3 regions of the Pseudofrankia sp. EUN1h genome follow, and region 3 is predicted to be linked to each of the others. Evidence: riboswitches for the same ligand, from Rfam matches in the RefSeq annotation. Region 3 holds a riboswitch; each other region holds the start of a gene.
The links. Region 3 has a riboswitch for cyclic di-AMP ahead of BCD49_RS45545 (C40 family peptidase). Riboswitches for the same ligand answer to the same signal wherever they lie in the genome.
Positions count from the first base shown of each region.

Region 1: another riboswitch for cyclic di-AMP. It lies ahead of BCD49_RS15315 (C40 family peptidase); the one in region 3 lies ahead of BCD49_RS45545 (C40 family peptidase).
Region 2: another riboswitch for cyclic di-AMP. It lies ahead of BCD49_RS06795 (transglycosylase family protein); the one in region 3 lies ahead of BCD49_RS45545 (C40 family peptidase).

Region 1 is NZ_MBLN01000049.1:109,301-113,231, forward strand. It holds gene BCD49_RS15315 (C40 family peptidase) at 280-1,362, opposite strand; cyclic di-AMP (ydaO/yuaA leader) riboswitch at 1,366-1,561, opposite strand; gene BCD49_RS15320 (class F sortase) at 2,184-3,545, opposite strand.
Region 2 is NZ_MBLN01000025.1:64,120-68,050, forward strand. It holds gene fbaA (class II fructose-bisphosphate aldolase) at 198-1,226, shown strand; cyclic di-AMP (ydaO/yuaA leader) riboswitch at 2,265-2,491, shown strand; gene BCD49_RS06795 (transglycosylase family protein) at 2,634-3,323, shown strand.
Region 3 is NZ_MBLN01000092.1:21,910-25,840, forward strand. It holds gene BCD49_RS35210 (class I SAM-dependent methyltransferase) at 1-492, shown strand, start outside; gene BCD49_RS45545 (C40 family peptidase) at 615-1,349, opposite strand; gene BCD49_RS45550 (hypothetical protein) at 1,342-1,599, shown strand; cyclic di-AMP (ydaO/yuaA leader) riboswitch at 1,661-1,827, opposite strand; gene BCD49_RS35220 (BlaI/MecI/CopY family transcriptional regulator) at 2,136-2,507, shown strand; gene BCD49_RS35225 (M56 family metallopeptidase) at 2,509-3,489, shown strand; gene BCD49_RS35230 (response regulator) at 3,638-3,931, opposite strand, start outside.

The DNA of each region.
Region 1 (3,931 bases), on a different contig from region 3:
CGGCGGCCTGCCAGCAAGATTACGGGCACTTGGCGACGCGGAAACGTCCTGCCCGGGTCGGGCACGCGCGTACCGCGGCGCGGCCTTCAGGACCGGCGCATCCCCTGAAAGCAAGACGCTAGTCGATGACCATGCGCCTGAGCGCGGCGAGGGCGGACGAGGGGCGGGCCTGGCCGCCGACGGAAACGGAACATGAAGAACCCCGGTCCAGGCGGACCGGGGTCGAGTCGTCCGGCGGACGGCGGCGCGGCCAGGCCCGGAGCGCCTGCCGCACCTTCGTCACATGACCCGGCCGACGAGGTACGTCGAGCTGTAGATCGGGCGCAGGGAAACCACACCACCGGTCTGCGGAGCGGCCCACATGTAGCCGTTACCGGCGTAGATGCCGACGTGGTAGATGTTGCCCGGGCTGCCGTAGAAGATCAGGTCGCCGGGCTGCTTGCCCGACTGGGCGACGTGCGACGTGGCCCAGTACTGCGCCTCGGCGGTCCGCGGCAGGTTGCGGCCCAGCTGCTTGAAGACGTACTGGACGAGGCCGGAGCAGTCGAACGAGTACGGGCCCTCGGAGCCGTAGACGTACGGCTTGCCCTTCTGCAGCGAGGCGAGGTAGACGGCCTTCTCGCCGATGGAGCTGCCCGGGATGACGGACGGGACGCCCGTGTCGAGGTAGTCCGAGGCCCTGCGCTGCTGGATCGTGATCGTGGTCGCGCCGGCCACCGAGGGCCGCAGCGAGCTGCCGCCGTCGAACACGGCGGTGAGCGTGGTGGTCGACAGCAGCCGGGCGGTGATGCTCGCCTGGCCCTGGTCGTCGGTGGTGAGAGTGGTGGTGGCCTGCCACTTCGGCCCGTCCACCACGACGATCTTCACCTTCTGGCGGGCCAGCGGCGAGCCGTCGAGCGCCTCCGTCGCCTTGACGGTCAGTACGACCGGGGCGTTGGGCTGGACGGTGGTGTGGTCCGCGGTGAGCGCCAGGTTCGTGAAGACCGGGCCGGAGTCGGCCAGCGCCCCGGCGAGACCGCCGGAGCCGGAACCTCCGGCCAGGGCGCTGCCCAGGCCGCCGGAGCCGCCCTCGCCGTCCCCGCCCCCGAGCGCCGCGCCCAGGGCACTCGCCTCGTAGGTGGTGCTGTTGCTCTGCGGGTTCGTGTCGACCGTCGAGGGCGAATCCTGGGACGGGACCGTCGCGGCGAACGCGGCGGTGGACACGGCGAGCGTGCCGGTCGTGAACGCGGCGATCGTGCTGACCCGGCGGGGCTGGTTGCCGTTGCGCCGGCGGGCCCCGCTGGGAGCGCCGTCCGTGCGATGCCGACCGCGCACCAGCTCGTCCCAGTCGTCCGGGAGCCAGGCCATGCCACGACGGGACAACGCGCGTCCTTCCCTGACGCCTGCGAGGTCAGCTGTCGGGTTCGGGCAGGGTTCACGCTGCCCGGCCGCCTTGCGGCCGCTTCACCCCGAGGGCGCGGCCGAATGTCGGCGTTGCCCGGTGGACGTTGGGTCCCCCGCTCCTGCCCCGGCGTGTCGGAGGGGACGTCAGACCAGGGGCAGGACTCGGCGTTTGGCCTGGCGGTTTGTTGCCTTAGGTGAAGAATGTTGCACCGCTGACCATAGTCGATCCCCCAGCGGGGCCTCCAACCACCATAAACACAACAATTGGACACCCGGCCGCGCGTTTCGATGAGATGTCCACCTCGTTCCGGTCTGTTCTGCACATGCYCCCTGGCCAGGAGTAACCGGRGTCGGCACGGCGCGAAGACCGGCGACTCCACGCCAGCGCGGGCGCAGTGGTTGATGTCTCGTTGCGTCGACTGAGAGAAATCGACCATCAGGCGACGCCCAGCCCAGGGCCGCCGGGACTTTAGTCCCGATGCGCGCTAGAGACCAAAGTCCCTAGCGGGCGAGCGGGGCGAAACAGACGTGCGCCGCCGCGACATCGCCACACCCCGCGATCACCCCGTGGGGGCAGGCTCTTCCCCACACGCCCTACACCAAAGAGCCGCCGCCCGACGAAGATCACCAAGCCGGGGTCGGCGCGTCAACAGCGTTGACTATCTTGTCTACCGGTGCGACCGGCCGCCGCGACCGCGGCATCACGATCAGCCCGACACCGGCGGACAGGCAGCGGACGACCGACGCGGACGGCGGACAGGCCGGCGAAGAACGAAGGAGGCGCGGCGGGGGCGGCGCCGTCAGCCGGATGGGCGCGGCGTGACGGCGGCGGACGGCCCGACGGACGCGGACGAGGCCGGCGGGGGCAGCGCCGTCCCGGCCGGCGGGGATCCGCCCGCCGCGCTCGTGGACGCGGTGGGCGCCACGGCCGCGGAGGTGGTCGCTGGCGGCGTGGGCGGGCCCCCAGGGGGCGACGCGGCCGACGGGACGCCCGTGGGCGGCGGCACGGCCGCGGGAGCGACACCGAGCGGCGCGGCCGGGGAACCCTGGGCGGGTGGGGCGACCGGCGCGGGTGGGGCGACCGGCGTGGGGATGGCGTGGCCGTACACGACGAGGTTGTCCAGATAGTGGTGCGTGTGCTCGTCGAAGCCGCCGTCGCAGGTGATGATCCGGATCTCCGGGCGGGTGACCGGGCCGTAGACCCGCTGCGTCGGGAACGTCGCCTTGGACACGGTCTCCGCCCGGTCGACGACGAACGTGACGCTCGCCCCGGAACCGCCGACGACGGTCATCTGGTCCCCCGGCAGCAGACTGCGCAGCCGGTAGAAGACGGCCGGCCCCTTCTTCGAGTCGTAGTGGCCGACGAGCACCGCCGGGCCCACCGCGCCCGGGGCGACTCCCGGGTCGTACCAGCCCACATCGCCCCACTGGGTCGGCACGTCGATGGCACCCTGCGGGGTCAGCCCGAGGCCGACGACGGGCGCGTCCACCGCGATCGCCGGGATCCGCAGCCGCACCGGGTCGGCCACCACCGGCGGCGCAACCATCGGCACCGGACTCGCCGTGGCCGGCGGCGGCCCGGAGACCGTCGCGCCGCTCGTCGCGACGACCGGGGCCGGCAGCACCCGGCCCGCCGCCGGCGCCTCGACAGCCGACAACTCGGGCGCGGCCAGCCGGTACCCGCTGAGAACCACCAGCGCCAGCCCGGCCATCACCAGCGGCCAGGTCAGCCTGGCCCTGCGCCCGGAACGGCCCGAAGGCCCCGCCGGCGGCCCGGTGGCCGGCGCGGCGGTGGGCCCCGCGAACGGCGCGGCGGGCGAGGAGCCGCCACGGCGGCCGGCACGAACGGTTGGCCTGGGCCCGGCCGGGCCCAGGCGGGCGGGCTCGGCCGGGCCCTCGAGCGACTCCAGCCCGTCCGCGCGGCCGACGGCGGGTTCCTGCCGGCCGCGCGCGGTGCCGGGTGCCCCCGCCCGCCCGCCCTCGCCCGCGGAGACGCGCTGGTTCGGCTGGTTCCGCTGGTTCGGCGGAAGCCCGGAGCCGGCCGCCGGCTCGCGCCTCGCGCCGCGGCCAGCTGGCTGGAGACCTGCCCGTCCGGGCGTACCGCCCGCCGCGACCGTCCGCGAACCAGCTGACCGTCCGCCGCGCTTTGACGCACCGCCCACGACGCCCGCACCCTCCCGCACGACCGGAACCCGACGGCCGGGATGCTAAGGCGCCGAAGCCGGTTCTCCGTGCTACTGACGCCGTATCCGGATGTGAATCAACGGCGCGCCGGACGCTACCGGAAAATGGGACAGCCGGCCCGGGGGCGACAATCTGGGCCAACGCCGTGGTCCCGAATTCCGGAGAAGCCGGCCGGGATCGCGAGAAATGCTTCGGAGTAAACCGGCGGGAACGTGACGGACCCCGGCGCCGCAGGCAACTACCGCCAGCGGCCCGAACCTCGCGTTCATTCTGGGGACCAGTCACCTGAGACCCACCACGCCCATGCGGGCTGCTCAGGATTCGGCCACGGAGTAGCTATGGTGGCGCTCGCAGTCATGTGACG
Region 2 (3,931 bases), on a different contig from region 3:
GTCGGCGGCAACGGGCTCCCTCACAGCCGCCTCGCGTCATACCCTTCGCGCAACACAGCCCACAACGCGCGGTCCCGGCACACCCCGGCGCGCGCCGTCCACCCCTGCCCGGTCCGCCGGCGGGCGACGGCCGCCGGCGGGCGAACCCGGCCGCGTCCGCCCGCTCGGTGGCCCGACGCCTTTGACAGGAGCTTTCGATGCCCATCGCGACCCCAGACGTCTACGCCGAGATGCTCGACCGGGCGAAGGCGAACGCCTTCGCCTACCCAGCCATCAACGTCACCTCGTCACAGACGCTGAACGCCGCGCTGCGCGGCTTCGCCGAGGCGGGCAGCGACGGAATCCTCCAGGTGTCCACGGGGGGAGCCGAGTACCTGTCCGGGTCGACCGTCAAGAACATGGTGCTCGGCGCGGAGGCCCTGGCCGAGTTCGCGCACCACGTCGCCAAGGCCTACCCGGTGCAGATCGCCCTGCACACCGACCACTGCCCGGCGGACAAGCTCGACACCTACATGCGCCCGCTCGTCGCCATCTCCAGGGAGCGGGTGAAGGCCGGCCGCGACCCGCTGTTCCAGTCGCACATGTGGGACGGTTCCGCGGTGCCGCTGGAGGAGAACCTCAAGCTCGCCGAGGAGCTGCTCGCCGACTGCAAGGCCGCGAACATCGTGCTCGAGGTGGAGATCGGCGTCGTCGGCGGCGAGGAGGACGGGGTCGTCGGCGCGATCGACGAGAAGCTCTACACCACGCCCGAGGACATGTGGCGCACCGCCGAGGTGCTCGGCACCGGCGACAAGGGCCGGTACATGCTGGCGGCCACCTTCGGCAACGTGCACGGCGTCTACAAGCCGGGCAACGTCAAGCTACGCCCGACGATCCTGCGCGACGGCCAGCAGTACGTGGCCGCCAAGCTGGGGCTCYGCGCCGACGCGAAGCCGTTCAACCTGGTCTTCCACGGCGGCAGCGGCTCGGAGCTCTCCGAGATCCGCGAGGCGCTGGACTACGGCGTCGTCAAGATGAACGTGGACACCGACGCCCAGTACGCGTTCACCCGGCCGGTGGCGGACCACATGTTCAAGAACTACGACGGCGTCCTGAAGATCGACGGCGAGGTCGGCGTCAAGAAGTCCTACGACCCCCGCACCTGGGGCAAGGCCGCCGAGGCGAACATGGCCAAGCGGGTCGCGCAGGCCTGCGAGGACCTGCGCAGCGCCGGCCAGGCTCTTTAGTTTGGTTCGCTCCGTCCGGGCACGGCGCTCCGGCGACCTCGCTGCGGCCCGGCCCACTTCGCTTCGCTCGTGGGCCGGGCCTCCGCGAGGCGCGCCTCCGCGCCGCGCGGTCACCTGCCGCTGAACGTCACCAAACCAAGATCCATCCGATCCGGGGCACCAGCCAGATTTAGCTCGGCGTCGGATCTTCGGCCCGGGGTCGCCAACTTGGCGGCCCCGGGTCGTTTGCTGTCCCCGGCCGGTCCATCGCCCGTTCGGGCGGGTCCACCCGGACGGGCGGGCCTACCGGACGGGCAGGTCCACCAGAGCGGCGGGTCCACCCGTGGGTGGGCAAAGCGGTCAGCATCACTACTGACTACTCGCCGTTGCACAGTGGACTACTTAGCGCCACCGAAAGCGGACCACGACCGGACACGCCTGGCCAGTGCGCCACAGGGGTCGAATCTGTCGATGGTCAACCATGAGCACTCATTCGACTACCATCTGCGCACGAACCGGGTGATTCGGGGCGGGTGTAGCGAGGATCGCATTTCGCCCGAGCAAGCATCGAAGGTGCCCTTCGGACGGCAGAATGGTAGATTTATTTTTCGACGCGACACGCGGACGGAACCAGACCCGCGTGTGGCCCTCTGCTCGGACGGTCCGGCCCCTTGTGGGACGAAACCGCCAGCTAGCAGATCCTCGACGCAGAGCAAGAAAACGCCGCCCGCGGAGCCGGGTAGGAAAGATGAGCGCGCGTACGCGCGCGATAACATCGTTTCGGGCACATTTCAAGCAGCGACACGCCGGTGTGGCCTTCTTCACGTGCCTATTTCAATGCTTGCCGCCACGCCGAGGAATGTGGTTATGGTCTTCGCCGTGCCTGGCGACAGGACAGGCACCCAACGGGCGGCACGCCGAATCCTGCCCCCGCCCGGCGAGTTTTGAACCAGCGGCAGGAACGGGGGAACCGAATCCGGACGCCTGATCCAGAGATCCTGGGCAGCGGCCTTTTCCACCAACCTGATCGGACCGACGAGACCCGTGGAGCCGAAGTGGTGACGGAAAAGGCTCAATAGTGCGACGGCCTGCGTGGCCAAAAAGCGCGCCACGCCAGCCTCGCCCTCAACAGGCGTCCTAGGGGTGAAGCCGACCGACTTTCGCTGTGCTCGTTGACGCGCCGAACCGAGCGCGTCAACCCAACAGCCGAAAATGTCGCGTGGCCGGGCAATCTCTTTCCAGCCCGAACCCGACAGCTCACCTCGCAGGCGTGGGGAAGGGCAATCACGCATGTCCGAATCAAGTACCCCTGGTCGACATCGCATGCCCGGCGGTCGTTTCGTTCCGCCGGTGGCCGAATGTCCGCCAGACGGCACCACGAGCGTGCGCGTCTCCGTCAGCCCCCGAGCTGGCGAATCGGCGGGGCCGATCCGCCAGGTTTCTCCCCGGAATTCCCGGGAACCCCGGCGAGCCGTCACGTCCCCGGCACGCCGGCTACGCAAGTCCCTCGCGGCAGTTCCCGTCATCGCCGCGGCCGTGGGCGGCACACTCGCCGTCGCGACACCCGCGAACGCCTCTTCCACCTGGGCAGAACTGCGCCAGTGCGAGTCGGGCGGAAACTATTCCATCAATACCGGCAACGGATACTACGGCGCGTACCAGTTCTCCGTGAGGACGTGGCAGAGCCTCGGATATTCGGGGCTGCCGAGTGCCGCGCCACCGGCGGTTCAGGACGAGGCGGCGCTGCGGCTGGCGCAGCGCTCCGGCTTTGGCCAGTGGCCGGAATGCGGCCGCGGGATGGGTCCGGACCAGCTCGCCCCGGGCGCGAGCTCCGCCGGCGCCGGCCAGGCCTCCCGGTCGGCCCCCAGAGCGCCTCTCGTGGCCCAGCCGATCTCCTCGACCACGGCGCACCTGCCCTTCACGACGGCACTGGCCGGCCAGTACCGCGCCGACGTCCAGTCCTGGCAGGCCCAGATGAACAAGATCGGCTATTCCCTCGCCGCCGACGGGCACTACGGGCCGCGTTCGGCCGAGGCCGCCCGCGCGCTGCAGCGGGCCAAGGGCCTGGCCGTCGACGGCGTCGTCGGCCAGAGGACCTGGGCCGCCACCTTCGCCTGAGCCGTCAGGCGTCACCGCCCGGCTGACCTTCTCGCCGAGGCCTCCCGTCACGCGGGGCTTTGCCATTGCCCGTCGTTGACGGAACTCCCGGGGATCGGCTGACACCGATCCCGGGCAGGAGCCTCGGCCTGGGCCACCCGCCCGGATCCTCCCTCCCGGGCCGGCCCCGCGAGGTCAGTCGACCCGCCGCCACTGGAACCTCGCCGCGATCGGCCCCCACCGACCGCTGCCCACGCTGGCGACGGGACCCCTTTCCCACCCCGTCTCCGGCCGCCAGTCGGAGGCGTGCGGCCTTGGCCCGCCGGTTGGTCGGTGGGGCGAGGGGATCTGGCGGCGACGACGGTCGCTGCCTCGCCGCCGTGCCGTCGCGCCGGCCACAGAGTCGAAGGCCGCGCGAGCCTCATCATGATCGCGTGGCCGCCGGCCGGCGTGCCGGTCGGGCGGCGTCAGCGAGTGGCTGGCGCCACCGCCGGAACAGTCGCGAACCGGGGTCGTCCCTTTCGTTGGGGTGACCCCGGTTTGCGGCGAAGGATGACGACTCGCTACAGTCCGGTGCTACTCATCCGACCTGGGTGAGTCGCGCGGGCGGACGCCGAGTCCTGCCCCCA
Region 3 (3,931 bases):
GTGCGCGAGGTGGTGGCGGTCGAGCCCGAAGACCAGCTGCGCGGACTCGCCAGCCAGGCCGCGGCGGACGCCCCCGTGCCGGTGCGCGTGATCGCCGGCCAGGCGGGTGCGCTTCCCGGGTGCGACGGAGAGTTCGATGCCGTGGTGGTCTCGCTGGTGCTCTGCTCGGTCCCCGACCCAACCAGTGCGCTGGCCGAGGTCCGCCGGGTGCTTCGGCCGGGTGGGCAGTTGCGGTTCTACGAACACGTGCGGTCCGAGCATCGACTGCGAGGGCTGGCCGAAGATCTCATCACGCCGCTGTGGGCGAAGGGCGGTGGTGGCTGCCACCCGAACCGCCGGACGGCCGAGGCCATTCGCGCCGCCGGCTTCGCCGTCGAGGAGATCGCCCGGTTCACCTTCCGACCCCTGCGGTTCCTTCCGTCGACCGCCCACATCCTCGGCCGCGCCCAGCGGCCACTCGACGACACAGCCGCAGGCCACCAGGCGCAGTAGACCGGGTACGAGGCCGGATGACCGCATCGTGAGGACCGATCGCCGACGCGTCCTTGCTCGGATGCCGCCGCGGGTGCCCGCGGGCCGGACGGTGGGACCGGCCCACGGGCACCCGTCTGGTCCTACCGCACCCTGCCGACGTAGTAGGACGAGGTCCAGATGGCCTCGAGCTTGACCACGTCACCGCTCTTCGGCGCGACCCAGATCTTTCCGTCGCCGGCGTAGATGCCCTCGTGGTAGATCGACCCCGGCTCGCCGAAGAAGATCAGATCCCCTGGCTGTTCGGAGCCGCGCGAGATCCGGGTCGTCGCCGCGAACTGCTGGTCGGTGGTGCGGGGCAGCGTGATGCCGAGCTGCTTGTAGACGTACTGCACCAGCCCCGAGCAGTCGAAGTCGTACGGCCCCTCCGCCCCGTACACATATGGCTTGCCGGCCTGTAGTGATGCCAGGTACACCGCCTTCTCCCCGATCGTCGTCGCGCCGGTGGGCGCGTCGGCGATGGTCTCGCCCGCGGGCCCGCGGGCGGCGGCCGGGGCGGCGGTCGCGGGCGGCGCGGGGCGGACGCGGACGACCGCGGCGTCGGAGGTCGCGGCGTCCAGCTCCGGGCCGCCCGCGAATGTCGCCCTGATCTGGGTGGTCGTCAGGACCCGCGCCGCGTAGCTGGCGTAGCCGCCCGCGTCCGTGCGTAGTGCTTTGAACGTCGTCCAGCCGGTCGGGAACAGTGCCTGGACGAGGATGTCCTGGTCCGCGAGGGCACCGCCGCCTCGGGTGGTGAGCCGGAAGCCGACCTCGACCGGCTCGTCGGCGTTCACCGTGACGTCGGGGACGGCCGGCGTCAGCGAGACCGCCGTGCGCACGTGGAGAGAGACCGGCAGGGCCGACCCGGAGGTGGAGGCCGCAGCGGGAGTCGTCTCGGTGCCCAAGGCCGCGCCCAGGGAGTTCGCGGTGATCCTGTGCGCTCCGGTGTCCGTGTCCGCTGCGCCGGGGCCGAGAGAGCCAGCCAGTGCCACCCCGGACACGGCCACGGTGCCCGTGGTGATCACCGCGAAGGTGGCGCGGCTCGAAGTCCGAGCCAGCAGCGTCCCCGAGCGGGCGCGGGCGCGGTGACGACCGCGCCGGGCCGTGGCGGGACTCCGTTCGGACGTTTGTGGTTCGCGTGCCTGCACGTGAAACCTTTCCCAGACGCCTGCGAGGTGAGCTGTCGGGTTCGGGCTGGGAGCCCGGCCGGCCGTGTCGAACACGCCCGGCTTCACCCCAAGGGCGCCGCCGGAGGGATGCGGCGCCCGGTGGAACGTGGTTCCCCCGCTCCTGCCCCGGCTGCGTCGGAGGGGTATCGCCGGACCGGGGGCAGGACTCGGCGTTCGGTCCGACGGCGATAGCGGGCACAGCCTAACAACTACACGCCATAGTAGGTCGCGTGGGGTGGATGGCACCGGCCGCGGCCATCGGAACTGCTCGGACCACAAACCCCCGCAGCCGACAGCCGCCGGACGTCGGTCCGAGGTCCCTTGGTGTTTTCGTGAGCGCTTCCCCCGATGGCGGCCGATCCGCCCGGTCGACGGCCGCCGAGCCGTGACACCATCGCAACGTCCGGAGACGCGCTCCGGCACACTCCGCATGGGCGGGCGGGTGATGGAGGCGGAATGGAGCTGTTCGGCGACCTCGAGGCCGAGGTGATGGACCGGATGTGGGCACGCGTGGAAGCCGCCACCGTGCGCGACATCCTGGAGGAGCTGCAGCAGGCCCGTCCCCTCGCCTACACCACGGTCATGACCGTGATGGATCGGCTCTTCCAGAAGGGCTGGCTCACCCGGGAGCGGGTCGGCCGCGGGTACGTCTATGCCACGACGCTKACGCGCAGCGAATACACCGCCCGGCAGCTGAACGAGGTGCTGTCCGGCACCGACAACCCGGGGATGGCGCTGCTGCACTTCGTCCGGTCGATGGACGCCGCCGAGGCCGAGGCGCTGGGCGACGCGCTGCGCTGGCGGGCCCAGGAGAAGGGCACCGGCTGACGTGGCGGCCCCGCTGCTGACCGGCTACATCCTGATCATGCTGTTCCTCGCGCCGCGGCTGCTGCGCGCCGCCGGCTGGACCCGCAGGGCGCCGAGGCTGGGCATCGGCGTCTGGATCGCCGCGTGCCTGTCCGCGGTCGCCGCGGTCTGCCTCGCCGGCGCCCTGCTGGTCGTGCCACTGCTGACCGTCGGCCACGCGATCATCTCGCTGGTCATGGCGTGCGGCATCTCGCTGCACCACATCTCCCGCACCGCTGTGTCGCTGGCCATGGACGCAGCTGGAATCGGTGTCCTGGCGGTCATCGCGGCGCGCATCATGTACGCGACGGCGGCCGTCGCATGGCCGCAGCGGCGGTTGCGGCGCCGGCACGCCGCCGCGTTGCGGATGGTCGGCCGTCGCCACCCCGCCCGCGGCGACATCCTCGTCGTCGAACACCCCGTCCCGGCTGTCTACTGCCTGCCCGCGCGGCGCCGCCTCGTCGTCGTCTCCGAGGGCGCCCTCTCGCTGCTGGACCCGCCGTTGCTGGACGCCGTGATCGCCCACGAGCACGCCCACCTGCGTGGCCACCATTACCTGATCACCACCGTCACGGCGGTACTGGCCCGCGCTTTCCCCCGACTGCCGCTGTTCACCGTCGCTGACGACGAGGTACGCCGCCTGGTCGAGATGGCCGCCGACGACAGCGCCGCCCGCCGCACCACCCCACGTACCGTCGCCTGCGCCCTGTTGGACCTGGTCGCCGGCCAGGTACCTGCGCCCGCGCTCGGGATGGCCGGCGTCGGTGCCGCCGAACGAGTGCGCCGTCTGCTCGCCCCCAGCCGTCCCCTCAGCCTGGCCGCGCGCTACCTCGCCGCCGCCGGCGCCGCCGCGTTGCTACTCCTGCCGGTCGCCGTGCCGACGGTGCCAGCCCTCGTCGACGACGCGACCCACTGTCCTCCGGCCACCACCGCGGCGGACGTCGCGGCACGCTCCGCGCGCTGATCTCGCAGCCTGGAACGAGCACGCAAACGAGCATTGATAGCCGGCGACCTGGACAGGGCTGCCTTGATGCGGTCGGCCAGCTTCTGCTCGTCTGCTGGGCCACGCCGGCCTGCGCGTTCGACGGCGGTGGCGAGAGACGACCGACAGGTCAGGGCGCCATCGTGCCGCCGGGCTGGTTGATTCCGGTCTCGTAGGCGAAGATCACTGCCTGGATTCGGTCGCGGAGGCCGAGCTTGGCCAGGAGCCGCTTGGCGTGGGTGCGGACGGTGGACTCCTCGACCACCAGGCAGTTCGCGATCTCGCGGTTGGACAGACCCCGCGCCATCAGCTCGAGGACCTCGCGTTCGCGGCGGGTGAGCTCGGCGAGCTCCCGCGTCCCAGCCAGCTCCGGGACGGGTTGCCGGGCCATCCTGTCGATCACCCGCCGGGTCACCGACGGTGA